DNA from 4 places in the Rhodoferax sp. GW821-FHT02C08 genome. Region 2 is predicted to be linked to each of the others. Evidence: predicted binding sites of a transcription regulator. Region 2 holds the regulator's gene; each other region holds the start of a gene.

Region 1 (3,238 bases), on a different contig from region 2:
TTGATGACCATGGGCCAGATCGAGCAGATGAAGATGGTCCAGATGGCTGCCGGGTGCGCTCCCTTGAACACCATCAGGCCAATCGGCAGCCAGGCCAGTGGCGACACTGGGCGCAGCAGGCTGATCAGCGGGTTGAACATGCGGCTCATGAAGGTGAAGCGGCCAATCACGAAGCCGGCCGGTATGCCCACCAACGCCGCCAGGCCAAAGCCCACGGCCACGCGCTGCAGCGAGGCCAGCACGTTCCAGCCCACGCCCTGGTCGTTCGGGCCCTTGCGGTAGAACGGGTCGCTGAACAGCACCACCGCCTGCTGGAAGGTCTCGTAAGGCGAGGGGATGCTGGACGAGGTGCCGATCGACACCAGCGCCCAGATACCGATCAGCAGACCCAGGCCCAGCACCGGCGGCAGCACTTTCAGCCATAGGCCACGCCAGTCATAGGGCAGCTTGGGTGCTACGTCTTTTACGGCGTTGGCGCTGGTAGGTGTTGCGGTGGTAGCTAGCATTTTGGGAGCAATCGTGGTAGCGGGCTCGTCAAATTCGACGCCGCCGGGGGAGTGGAATACAGCACTGACCATGGGGTTCTCCTAGGTAGATGAAGGTTGAGCGTTTCCCCTTCGCGGGATACCGTGGAACCGGCTTTGCCGGGCCACTGGTATCGCCCCCTGTAGGGGGTTGGCGAAAGCGACACGCAGTGCGCGAAGCCTGGGGGGGAGCCAAGTTCAGGCGTGGATCTTGAAGCTGTCGGCGTACTTCTTCGGGTCCTTGCCGTCCCACACCATGCCGTCCATCAGCTTGGCGCTGCGCATCACGTCCTTGGGCACGGGTGTCTTGCTGGCGGTGGCGGCCTGTTTGTAGATGTCGATCTGGTTGATCTGCTTGGCCACGGCCAGGTAGTCGGGGTGGTCCTTCAGCAGGCCCCAGCGCTTGTGTTGGGTCAGGAACCACATGCCGTCGGACAGGTAGGGGAAGTTCACCGCGCCTTCGTTGTAGAACTTCATGTAGTTCGGGTCGTCCCAGGTCTTGCCCATGCCGTCCTGGTAGCGGCCCAGGATGCGCTGGTTGATGGCGTCCACGCTGGTGTTGACGTAGCTCTTGTCGGCAATGGTTTCGGCCATCTTGTTCTTGTTGGCCAGGCCGGAGTCGATCCACTTGCCGGCTTCCAGAATCGCGGCGGTGACGGCGCGCGCGGTGTTCGGGTATTTCTTAACGAATTCGGCGCTGGTACCCAGCACTTTTTCGGGGTGGTCCTTCCAGATGTCCTGCGTGGTTTGCGCAGTGACGCCGATGCCGTCGATGATGGCGCGGTGGCCCCAGGGCTCGCCCACGCAGTAGCCGTCCATATTGCCCACGCGCATATTCGCCACCATCTGTGGCGGTGGCACGGTGATGACCTTGGCGTCGCTCATGGGGTTGATGCCGTTGGCAGCCAGCCAGTAGTACAGCCACATGGCGTGGGTGCCGGTGGGGAAGGTCTGGGCAAAGGTGTATTCGCGCTTCTCGGTAGCCATCAGCTTGGCCAGGCCGGCACCGTTGACGGCACCCTTGTCGGCCAGCTTTTTACTCAGCGTAATGGCTTGGCCGTTGTTGTTCAGCGTCATCAGCACGGCCATGTCTTTCTTGGGGCCGCTGATGCCTAGGTGTACGCCGTAGACCAGGCCGTACAGCACGTGGGCGAAGTCCAGCTCGCCGTTGACCAGCTTGTCGCGCACGCCGGCCCAGCTGGCTTCCTTGCTGGGGATGATCTTCACGCCGTATTTCTTGTCGATGCCCAGCACCGAAGCCATCACCACGCTGGCGCAGTCGGTCAGCGGGATGAAGCCGATCTTGACTTCTTCTTTTTCGGGCTTGTCGGAGCCCTGGGCGTAGACTGCGGCACGCAGCGCCGGGTTGATGCCTACGGCGCCTACTGCCGCGGTTTGCAGCACGGTGCGGCGGCTCAGTTTGGTGGTCAAAAGATCGGTCATGTGCAAGCTTCCCAAAGTGAATGTGAAAGTCGGGGCCAAAAACAAAAAAGGCGTCCTCATCGCGCTCGGGGCTGCATGTGCAGCCGCCCGAACGGATGGGGACGCCTTTGTCCGAAAACTGATCGCTGCAACCCGCCATTGGATTCCAGCTGCCATGGGACCAACCTTGGTCTTGGTTTATTTAAGCAAACACCGTGCCAGGCTGTTTTGTCGTTGATTGCTATATAAAATATAGCTGCTTGCGCTTTGTTTGTCTGCGCTGGTGCTTGTTTTGTTTTTAAGCTGGGTTTTGCACTGCTCTTGTGCAGTGCATCATTTCAGTAGGCCAGGGCTTCGGCCGGCGGCAGCAAAATGGTGCCCCGGGCCTGGGCCAACAGCTTGCGCAACACGTCTTGGTGCACCGGCTTGGAAAACAGATAGCCCTGAAAGCCGTCGCAGCCCTTGGCGTGCAGCAAGTCGAACTGGGCACGGTTTTCCACACCCTCGGCGACCACCGATTTGCGCAGGTTTTTGCACAGGTTCACGATGGCGCAGGCAATCACGGCCAGGTCTTCGTCCTGTTCGATGCCGGTGATTAGCGAGCGGTCTATCTTGATGGTGTCCAGCGGCAGGCTGCGCAGATATGACAGCGACGAATACCCGGTGCCGAAGTCGTCCATGGCCAGGCGTACGCCCAGGGCCTTGAGTTCGTTCAGCAGTACCACGGCACGCCCCATATCGTGCAGGAACACGCTTTCGGTAATCTCCAGCTCGACCCGCTGCGGCGCCAGGCCGCTGGCCTGCAGCAGATTGCGGATGCGCGCCACCAGGTCGTTGGCCAGAAACAGCTTGGCCGAGAGATTCACCGCTACCGACAACTGGCGGCCCTGCACTGGCGCCCAGCTACAAGCATCGGCAAAGGCCTGGCGCAGGATGGTGTCGGTCAGCGCGCCTATCAGCCCAGTCTCTTCGGCGATAGGGATGAAGCGGTCTGGTCCCACCGTGCCTATGCGCGCGCTGTGCCAGCGGGCCAGCGCCTCCAGGCCGGTGATGCGGCCCTGCGCATCCACCTTGGGCTGGTAGGCCACGGTGAACTCGTTTCGCTCCAGCCCGACGCGCATGGCGGTGCCCAGGTTCAGGCGCTCGTCGGCCACCTGGTTGAGTTCGGGGGTGAAGAACTGGAAGTTGTTGCGTCCGCGCTCCTTGGCCGCATACATGGCCACATCGGCGTGCTTGAGCAGGGTTTGCGCATCCTTGCCGTCTTGCGGGTACAGCGCCACGCCCATGCTGGC
Region 2 (3,238 bases):
GGCGCATCGCCCTTGTCTTCACGCCAGCCACGTTTGAACAGCGCGTCGCCCGAGGTGTCAATGTAGATGGTGGCGCGCTCGGTGGTCAGGTGCAGGTAGATGCGCACATCGGGCCACTGCACATTCACGTCGGGGCGCACGCCGGTCTTGAAGCGGAAGCGGTCGGCCACCGCGTCCTTCACCTTCAACGCAGCGAAGTTCAGCGAATTGAGCGGGCTGTGCTGGGCCGTGACCTCGATCTTGAAGCTTTGCTTGGGCGTGAACCAGATCTCCCAGGCCACGTTGCTGGCGGCTTCGTACAGGTCTTTTTCGCTGCGGTATTCGGTGTTGGACAGCTCGATCAGCACGCGCTGCGCCAGGCGGCTGTGCAGGTTCAGCCGCATCGCGTCGCGCCAGGAGGAGCGCACCAGCGTGCCGCCCCGCATCACCCGCAGGTCTTCGCCCTGCAGGCCGGTAATGCCATGCACCTCTTCGGCCAGCAGCTCTTCCACGCCGGCGGCGCAGGGTAAAAATAATTGGAGTTGGTTCATATCGTTATTTCCATGGTGTCACGCTACGCAGCCTGGGGCAAGCGGGGGCGAAGCTCTTTCCTCCAGCTGCGGCATACCGTGCACGCGGCCTGGGGGAGAGCATGTTCTACAGCGCTTTGCGCAGGTTCGTGGGGGCTATGCGCAGCGCTTCGCGGTACTTGGCCACGGTGCGACGCGCGCATTCAATGCCCTGCTCTTTCAGCATGTCGGACAGCTGGCTGTCGCTGAGCGGCTTCTTTGGGTCTTCGGACGAGACAAACTGCTTGATCAGCGCGCGCACCGCGGTGCTGGACGCATTGCCGCCGGTCTCCGTCCCCAGGGACGAGCCGAAGAAATACTTCAGCTCGAAGGTGCCGTAGGGCGTGGCCATGTATTTGGCGGTGGTCACGCGGCTGATGGTGGACTCGTGCAGTCCCAACTCGTCGGCGATCTCGCGCAGCACCAGAGGACGCATGGCCAGCGCGCCGTGGCTGAAGAAGTTCTTCTGCCGTTCCACGATGGCGTTGCTGACCCGCAAAATCGTGTCGAAGCGCTGCTGGATGTTCTTGATGAACCAGCGCGCCTCCTGCAGACGCTGCTGCAGCGCGGCGTTGTTCGACGAATCCTTGCCGCCGCCCTTGTGCTGGCGCAGCGCATTGGCATAGATATCGTGCACGCGCAGGCGCGGCATGACCTCGGCATTCAGCTGCACCCGGAAGCGGGCCTGGGCGCCACGCCCGACCTTGACCACGATCACGTCGGGCACCACGATGTTGCGCTCCACATCGACAAAGCGCCGCCCCGGCTTGGGCTCCAGCCGGGCGATCAGCGCCATGGCAGCCTTGATATCGGTCTCGGTGGCGCGGCACAACTGGGCCAGGCGCTTCACATCGCGCCGGGCCAGCAGGTCCATGGACTGGCGGCAGATGCGCATGGCCACCTTGCGCGCCGGGTCATCGCCCAGCACGGGCTGCAAACCCTCCAGCTGCAGCAACAGGCATTCACCCAGATGCCGCGCGCCCACGCCCGCCGGCTCCAGGCTTTGCAGCAGGCTCAGGGCCACGGTAAAGCGGTGTACCAGCTCTTCCACGGCCTCGGCGTCGTCGCCCGCCAGACCACGCGCCAGGGTTTCGAAATCGTCTTCCAGGTAGCCGTCGTCATTCAGCGATTCGATCAAAAAGCGCAGCGCTGCCTGGTCCACCTCACCCAGCCGCAGGGCCAGGGCCTGGCGGTGCAGAAAGCTGGTCAGCGACTCCTGGTTGCGGGCCAGCTCGGTGGCGTCCATCTCGCCGTCTTCACCCAGGTTGTTCTGGCGCGCCGGGGCATCGCCGCCCCATTCGCTGTCGTCGGGTTTGATCTCGGAAGTGCCATCGCCATCCCAGCTGGTGTCGTCACCGCCGGTTAAAGGGGATTCGGCATCATTTGGGGCTTCTACGCTGGATTCACTTGCGTATTCAGCTACAGAACTTGTAGCAATTTCAGCCTCGCGCTCCCCTGTGCTGACCGGCGTGTCGGACTGGGCCAAGCCGAACTCCTCACGTGCAGCCTCGTCCATATTGCGTTCCAGAAACGGGTTGTCGTCCAGCATCTGGTCCACTTCCTGGCTCAGTTCCAGGGTGGACAGTTGCAGCAGGCGGATGGACTGCTGCAGCTGGGGCGTCAGCGCCAGATGCTGTGAAACGCGTAGGGATAAGCCTTGCTTCATCGGAGCATCACATCTTGAAATGTTCGCCGAGGTAGACGCGACGCACATCGGCGTTGTCCACGATCTCGGACGGCGTGCCCTCGGCCAGCACATTGCCGTCGCTGATGATGTAGGCGTGGTCGCAAATGCCCAGCGTTTCGCGCACATTGTGGTCGGTGATCAGCACGCCGATGCCACGCGACTTCAGGAAGCCGATGATGCGCTGGATCTCGATCACCGCAATCGGGTCGATACCGGCAAAAGGCTCGTCCAGCAAAATGAAACGCGGCTGGGTGGCCAGGGCACGGGCGATTTCCACGCGGCGGCGCTCGCCACCAGACAGGGCCATGGCCGACGAATCGCGCAAATGCTCCACCCGCAAATCCTGCAGCAACGCCGTCAGGCGCTTTTCGATCTCGGCGCGGGTGAGGGACTTGCCGGCCTTGTCGTGCTGCAATTCCAGCACGGCGCGCACATTTTCTTCCACCGTGAGCTTGCGGAAAATCGAGGCTTCCTGGGGCAGATAGCTCAGGCCCAGGCGCGAACGCCGGTGGATGGGCATGTGCTCCACCGACTGGCCGTCGATGGAAATATGCCCGCCATCGGCCCGCACCAGGCCCACGATCATGTAGAAGGAAGTGGTTTTGCCCGCGCCGTTGGGGCCCAACAAACCGACCACCTCGCCTTTTTTGACGGCCAGCGTCACGTCTTTCACGACCTTGCGCTTGCCGTAGGCTTTTTGCAGATGGCGCGCCTCCAGGCGGCTTTCTCCCGACTCCACCACCGCCGTCACTTCTTCACGCCCTCCAGCGTGCTGGTGGAACGTAGCACCGGGGCGGGCCCGGCAGCTGCCGTGCCGCTAGCGGCCGACGCTGCAGCCTTGGGTGTCAGCATGGCGCGTACGCGGCCATTCTGGCCACCGGGATTGCTGCCGGCTGTGCCGCTGTCCACGGTGAATACATCGGTGGTGTTGTCATAGACGATCAGTTCGCCGGTGATTTCGTCGTTCACCTTGCTGCCGACCAGACGACGCAAAATGGCCCGC
Region 3 (3,238 bases), on a different contig from region 2:
CGCTCTGGCCGTGCATGCCAGCAAGCAGGAGCGGCGTGAGATATTCCGCCGCCACCGTGTCACGCTGCTGGGTATGGGGGTGTTGGCCGGCTACCTGGGCGCTGCGCCCAGCCTGGTGTGGGCCTCGGGTGCCTTGTTTGCCGCCGCTTTTGTGGTGCTGGTGCCTCTAGCGATATGGATCTACACCCTGGTGTTTGCGTTTTCCTCGCTGTGGTTTACCCACTATGTGCTGGCCGCATTGCAGGCATTGCGTGCCGAGGTGCCTGTGTCTGCCGTGCCGCCCCGCGCCGCTGCGGGCCCGGTTGTCGATGTCGAACCTAAAACGGAATCTGTTGTCCATGAGCCTGCCAATCCCATCCTCCCAGCCCCTTGAGTCGGCGCCGGTTTTCGGCCTGGTCATCGTCGGCGACGAGATCATGTCTGGCAAGCGTGCCGACAAGCACCTGCCCAAGGTCATCGAACTGTTGGGCGCACGCGGCTTGCAGCTGGGCTATGCCGAATACGTAGGCGATGATCCTGAGCGCATTACCAGTACCTTGCGCCGCGCGTTTGCCTCGGGTGACGTGGTGTTTTCCACCGGCGGTATAGGCGCTACGCCCGACGACCATACGCGCCAGTGTGCCGCGCGGGCCTTGGATGTGCCGTTGGCCTTGCATCCGCAGGCCGAGGCCTTGATACGCGAGCGCATGCAGGATACGGCGCGTGAACAAGGCACTTTGTATGAGCCGGACCGTCCAGACAATATCCACCGACTGAATATGGGCGTGTTTCCACAAGGTGCCCGCATCATTCCCAACCCCTACAACAAGATTCCAGGCTTCTCCGTGGGCCATGTGCATTTTGTGCCCGGCTTCCCGGTGATGGCCTGGCCCATGGTGGAATGGGTACTGGACCAGTACTACCAGCCCTGGTTCCAGCAGGCGGCCTGGGTGGAAAAATCGGTCATCGTGTACGGCAGCATGGAGGCCACGTTGACCCCGCTGATGGAGGCTATGGAGCAGCGTTTTGAAGGCGTCAAGGTATTCAGTCTGCCCAGCGTGGACCACGCCGAGCATGGCCGCCATATTGAGCTGGGCGTGAAGGGTTTGCCCAGCCTGGTGGAGCTGGCTTACCCGGCTTTGTTGGCGGGCCTGCACAATTTTGATGTGCAATTGGGCCCGGAATTGGTGCGTTCTTGATTGCACATATTTGGTGCAAAAATGACAATCCAATTTGGTGCATTGGCGCAGGTATTTGTTTCTCGGATGGGCCGTATTCCCGCCGAAGGCCGCTGCGGCCAAGGCAAAATACAAGGGTGAATGTGTTTACAAACGGCCTCGGCTGGTGGCATAGAAACTGCATTCCCATCTTGTTGATTTATTTTTGCTCAACCTAACCAGGAGATTCTTGATGGCAAAGACCGTCGCAGACGTGATGAAGATGGTGAAAGAAAGCGAAGTCAAGTTTGTTGACTTCCGCTTCACCGATACCCGCGGCAAGGAACAGCACGTGACCGTGCCTGTGTCGCACTTCGACGAAGACAAGTTCACGTCAGGCCATGCTTTTGACGGTTCTTCGATTGCTGGTTGGAAGGGCATTGAAGCTTCGGACATGCAACTGATGCCCGATGCCAACACCGCCAACATCGACCCGTTCTTCGAAGAAACGACGATGATCCTGACCTGCGACGTGGTCGATCCAGCCGACGGCAAGCCGTACGAGCGCGATCCCCGTTCGCTGGCCAAGCGCGCAGAAGCCTACATGAAGGCCTCCGGCCTGGGCGACACCGCTTACTTCGGACCAGAACCCGAATTCTTCGTGTTTGACAGCGTGCGCTGGCAAAACGACATGTCCGGCTGCTACTCCAAGATCGATTCGGAAGAAGCTTCCTGGAACACCGGCAAGGAATACGAACACGGCAACACCGGCCACCGTCCCGCAGTCAAGGGCGGCTACTTCCCCGTGCCACCAGTTGACAGCTTCCAGGACATGCGTTCGGAAATGTGCTTGGTGCTGGAATCCTTGGGTATTCCCGTCGAAGTGCACCACCACGAAGTGGCCAACGCCGGCCAAATGGAACTGGGTACCAAGTTCAGCACGCTGATCCAGCGCGCAGACTGGGTCCAACTGCAAAAGTACGTGATCCAGAACGTCGCCCACGCCTATGGCAAGACCGCGACCTTCATGCCCAAGCCCATCGTTGGCGACAACGGTTCCGGCATGCACGTGCACCAGTCCGTGTGGAAAGACGGCAAGAACCTGTTCGCTGGCGACGGCTATGCAGGTCTGTCTGAATTCGCGCTGTACTACATCGGCGGCATCATCAAGCACGCCCGTGCTCTGAACGCCATCACCAACCCCGGCACCAACAGCTACAAGCGCCTGGTTCCTGGCTTCGAAGCTCCTGTGAAATTGGCTTACTCGGCCAAGAACCGCTCGGCCTCGATTCGTATTCCTTTCGTGGCAAACCCCAAGGGCCGCCGCGTGGAAGCACGTTTCCCCGATCCACTGATGAACCCCTACCTGGGCTTCTCGGCTCTGCTGATGGCGGGTCTGGACGGCGTGGAAAACAAAATCCATCCTGGCGAAGCCGCTACGAAGGATCTGTACCATCTGCCACCCGAAGAAGACAAGCTGATCCCTACCGTCTGCCACAGCCTGGACCAAGCGCTCGAATGCCTGGACAAAGACCGTGCGTTCCTGACCAAGGGCGGTGTGTTCACCGATGCCTACATTGACGCCTACATCGACCTGAAGATGCAGGAAGTCACGCGCTTGCGCATGGCCACCCACCCGGTGGAATTCGACATGTACTATTCGCTGTAAGCAGCGCTACTAGCCTGGGAACGCTCGCAACGCGCAACCAGGCTTCTCATAAGGACGGCGCAAGCCGTCCTTTTTGCGTTTTGGCTTGGGAAAGCAATAGAAACAGAGTACCGTTGCGGCAACCCATTCAGATAAGGCCCTGTCGGCATATTCCATGAGCATGAAACCCTATTGGCTACTGATTTTGGCGGCTGCCTCGGCGCCGCTTTTCGCGCAAGACAACGCGGTTTACCGCTGCGGCAACGAATACACCAATTCCATCAAAGACCCCAAGGCCGCTGCAGCCCGTGGCTGCAAATTGGTAGAGGGTGGCAATGTCAGCGTGATCCAGGCCCCGCGGCCCGATGCGAACGCGGCGGCCGTGCGTGCGCCAGCGGCCAATAATGGTGGCGGCGCCGAGCAGCGTGCGCGCGACAGCGACGCCCGGATGATC
Region 4 (3,238 bases), on a different contig from region 2:
GGGATGCAGTACGTCAAACCGCACGCCATCCCAGTCCCAACCCTGCCCGGCGGCACAGCGCGTGACCGAGCGCAGCGTTTGCAAAGGGTGGCCGGATTCAATGGAGCTCAGCAACTCCGCCTGCGGCTGCAGCCCCAGCACCGAGGCCGCGCCGCCACTGTGGTCGCTGTCGCGATGGCTGACCACCACCGTGTCCAGCGTCTCGGCCATGGCGCGCAGCAAAGGCAGCAGCACCCGCTGACCGGCATCGCTGTCCTGGCCCCAGCGCGGGCCCGTGTCGTATAGCAGGCTGTGGTGGGCCGTGCGCACCAGCACGGCATTGCCCTGGCCGATATCGGCCGCCAGCAATTCAAATTGACCTTCAGGCGGACGCGGCGACTGCCACAACAGCACCGGCAACAACATGGGCAAACCCAGCGCACGCACACTCCAGGGTACCGGCAACACCAGCACCACACCACCCAAAACGCCTGCAGCGCCCATCCACAGTGCGGGAGAAGCTACCGAAACCGTAGCAAATGGTAGCTGCACCAGATACTGCAAAACCCAGCCCAGGCCATCGATGCTGCCGGCTGCCAGCTGCCACACCGGCGGCAGCAGCACCCCCAGCATGCACAAGGGCGTGACCACCAGCGTCACCCAGGGAATGGCCAGCAGATTGGCCAGCAAGCCCACCACCGAGACCTGCTGGAACAGCAGCAGCGTCAAGGGTGTGAGCGCCAGCGTAATCGTCCACTGCTCACGCAACATGGAGCGGAATCGGCCTCCAGCGCTGGTATCACCTGCGCCAGCAGCTCCCAAATCTGTAGCAAACAGCACGGCCACCGCGACGAAACTCAGCCAGAACCCCGCCTGCAGCAAGGCCCAGGGATCAATCGCCACCACCACCGCACAAGCCAGCAGCCACACGGAGGGCCAGGGCCAGCTGCGGCCGCTCAAGCGCAATACGCCCACCGTCGCCAGCATCCATACCGTGCGCTGCGAGGGCACGCCCCAGCCACTGAATACCGCGTAAACCAGCGCCAACATCAACCCACCCACCAAAGCCACCTGCGGCACCGGCAGCCACAGGCCGGCGCGCCAGCCCAGCACATCGCTACGCCGCCACAGCCAACCCACCAAGCCCGCAGCCAGCCAGGCAAACATGGTCACGTGAAGCCCGGAGATGGACATCAAATGGGCTACGCCAGCGGCTCTGAACATATCCCAATCGGTTCGTTCGATGGCACCCTGGTCGCCCACCACCAGGGCCGCAATCACGCCGGCCAAATGGCGGTCTGCCACATGCAAATAAATGGCGTCACGCACTGCCTGGCGCGCCCGCTCCACCGGGTGCCACCAGGTGCTGTCCAGCAGTTGGGGTGCTACATCATTGGGGCCGGCACGCACATAGCCGGTGGCCTGCACGCCCTGCTCCCACAGCCACAGCTCGAAGTCGAATCCATGGGGGTTGCGCCCGCCGTGCGGCGCCTTCAAGCGCAGTGTCATCTGCCAGCGTTGGGCGGCGCGCAGGTCTGGCAGCTGGCGCTGCAGCTCCCATTGCGTAGAACTGCCACCCGCGCCAAAAGCCAGCACGCCGTCATACCAAGACAGATCGATACGCGGCGGCACGGCAACCGGCGCATTGCCCATGCGGGCGGACTCCACTTCCAGCCGAAAACGCAGGCCCGACTCGGTACGCTGTGGCATCTGCGCCACCATCCCGACCACCGTGATGTCTCGCCCCTCCAGCGCGGGGTCCAGTGCGGTTTGGACAAAGGCCGAGCAGCGCAGGCCACACGACCCAAAGGCCAGCAGCAAGGCACCCAGAAAAGCCAAGGCCCATCGGGCCATCCCATGCATCCAAGGCGCTGCAAAAGCTATTCTTTTGATAGCTACACACGCAATCAAAACAAGCGCTAGCAGCACGATCAACACATAAACCTGCCAAGACCACAGCTGCGCCTGCCCGAGCTGCAACGCCGTACCCGCCACCCAGCCTGCCAAGCCAGGAGCCACCAGCACCACGCGTTTAATCTCAGACGGCCATGGGTTTTGCATAGAGTTATGTTGAACTGCCACAGTATCTACACATTCTCGTGGCTCAGGACTTGCTAGTATGCGGGCAGGCCAAGACGTTGTCTGGCCAGAACTTTCCAGCTACCAAGAGACACATACATGTCGATCCACGCCGCACTGAACCACGTTACGCACTATAAGTACGACCGCCCGGTCAACCTCGGCCCCCAAGTCATCCGTCTGCGCCCTGCCCCCCATTGCCGCAGCAATGTCATCTCTTACTCGCTGAAAATCGAACCCGCCAACCATTTCGTGAACTGGCAGCAGGACCCGTTCGCCAACTACCAGGCCCGCCTGGTGTTCCCCGAGAAAACCACCGAATTCAAGGTCACCGTGGACCTGGTGGTCGAAATGGCGGTGTACAACCCCTTCGACTACTTCCTGGAGCCCGAGGCCCAGCACTTCCCCTTCAAGTACAAGGACGGCCTGAAGGAAGAACTCTCTCCCTATCTGGCAACCGAGCCTGTCACGCCGCTGGTGCAGGCCTATCTGGACAAGCTGAATCTGGAGAAGCAGCCGACCAATGACTTTCTGGTCTCCATCAACCAACAGGTCCAGCACGACATCAAATACCTGATCCGCATGGAGCCCGGTGTGCAAACGCCAGAAGAAACCCTGGAGAAAGCCAGCGGCTCCTGCCGCGACTCCGGCTGGCTGCTGGTGCAGTTGCTGCGCCATTGCGGTCTGGCGGCACGCTTCGTATCCGGCTACCTGATCCAGCTGACCCCCGACGTGAAAGCCCTGGACGGCCCCAGCGGCACGACCGTGGATTTCACCGACCTGCACGCCTGGTGCGAAGTCTTCCTGCCCGGTGCCGGCTGGGTCGGCCTGGACGCCACCTCAGGCCTGTTTGCAGGCGAAGGCCACATCCCCCTGGCCTGCACGCCCCAGCCCTCCAGCGCCGCGCCGATTGAAGGCGGCGTGGACAAGGCCGAGGTCGAGTTCGAACACCACATGCAGGTCACCCGCCTGTACGAATCGCCACGCGTCACCAAGCCCTATACCGACGAGCAATGGGCCGAGGTGCTGGCCCTGGGTGAAAAAGTGGACCAGGACCTGGTCGCCGGCGATGTGCGCCTGACCATGGGCGGCGAGCCCACCTTTGTCGCCGTGAACGACCGCGATGCCGCTGAATGGAATACCGATGCCCTGGGCCCCACGAAGCGCGGCTTCGCCACCG

What was found. Region 2 encodes sigma-54, which starts transcription at its own class of promoters, with help from an activator protein. Its sites were predicted from a motif close to TGGCANGNAANCTGCTTT; they were not measured.
Region 1: the regulator sigma-54 is predicted to act here: its motif matches at 2,150-2,167, upstream of AC07VY_RS04600 (CmpA/NrtA family ABC transporter substrate-binding protein).
Region 3: the regulator sigma-54 is predicted to act here: its motif matches at 1,325-1,342, upstream of glnA (type I glutamate--ammonia ligase).
Region 4: the regulator sigma-54 is predicted to act here: its motif matches at 2,080-2,097, upstream of AC07VY_RS09255 (transglutaminase family protein).

What each region holds. Positions count from the first base shown of each region.
Region 1 is NZ_JBWKVR010000003.1:102,643-105,880, forward strand. Features, by position in the region: gene ntrB (nitrate ABC transporter permease) at 1-578, opposite strand, end outside; gene AC07VY_RS04600 (CmpA/NrtA family ABC transporter substrate-binding protein) at 723-1,967, opposite strand; gene AC07VY_RS04605 (putative bifunctional diguanylate cyclase/phosphodiesterase) at 2,285-3,238, opposite strand, start outside.
Region 2 is NZ_JBWKVR010000023.1:47,724-50,961, forward strand. Features, by position in the region: gene AC07VY_RS21935 (THUMP domain-containing class I SAM-dependent RNA methyltransferase) at 1-530, opposite strand, end outside; gene AC07VY_RS21940 (RNA polymerase factor sigma-54) at 637-2,214, opposite strand; gene lptB (LPS export ABC transporter ATP-binding protein) at 2,222-2,986, opposite strand; gene lptA (lipopolysaccharide transport periplasmic protein LptA) at 2,983-3,238, opposite strand, start outside.
Region 3 is NZ_JBWKVR010000006.1:231,979-235,216, reverse strand. Features, by position in the region: gene AC07VY_RS10055 (EI24 domain-containing protein) at 1-373, shown strand, start outside; gene AC07VY_RS10050 (competence/damage-inducible protein A) at 339-1,178, shown strand; gene glnA (type I glutamate--ammonia ligase) at 1,390-2,805, shown strand; gene AC07VY_RS10040 (hypothetical protein) at 2,966-3,238, shown strand, end outside.
Region 4 is NZ_JBWKVR010000006.1:59,135-62,372, forward strand. Features, by position in the region: gene AC07VY_RS09250 (DNA internalization-related competence protein ComEC/Rec2) at 1-2,040, opposite strand, end outside; gene AC07VY_RS09255 (transglutaminase family protein) at 2,158-3,238, shown strand, end outside.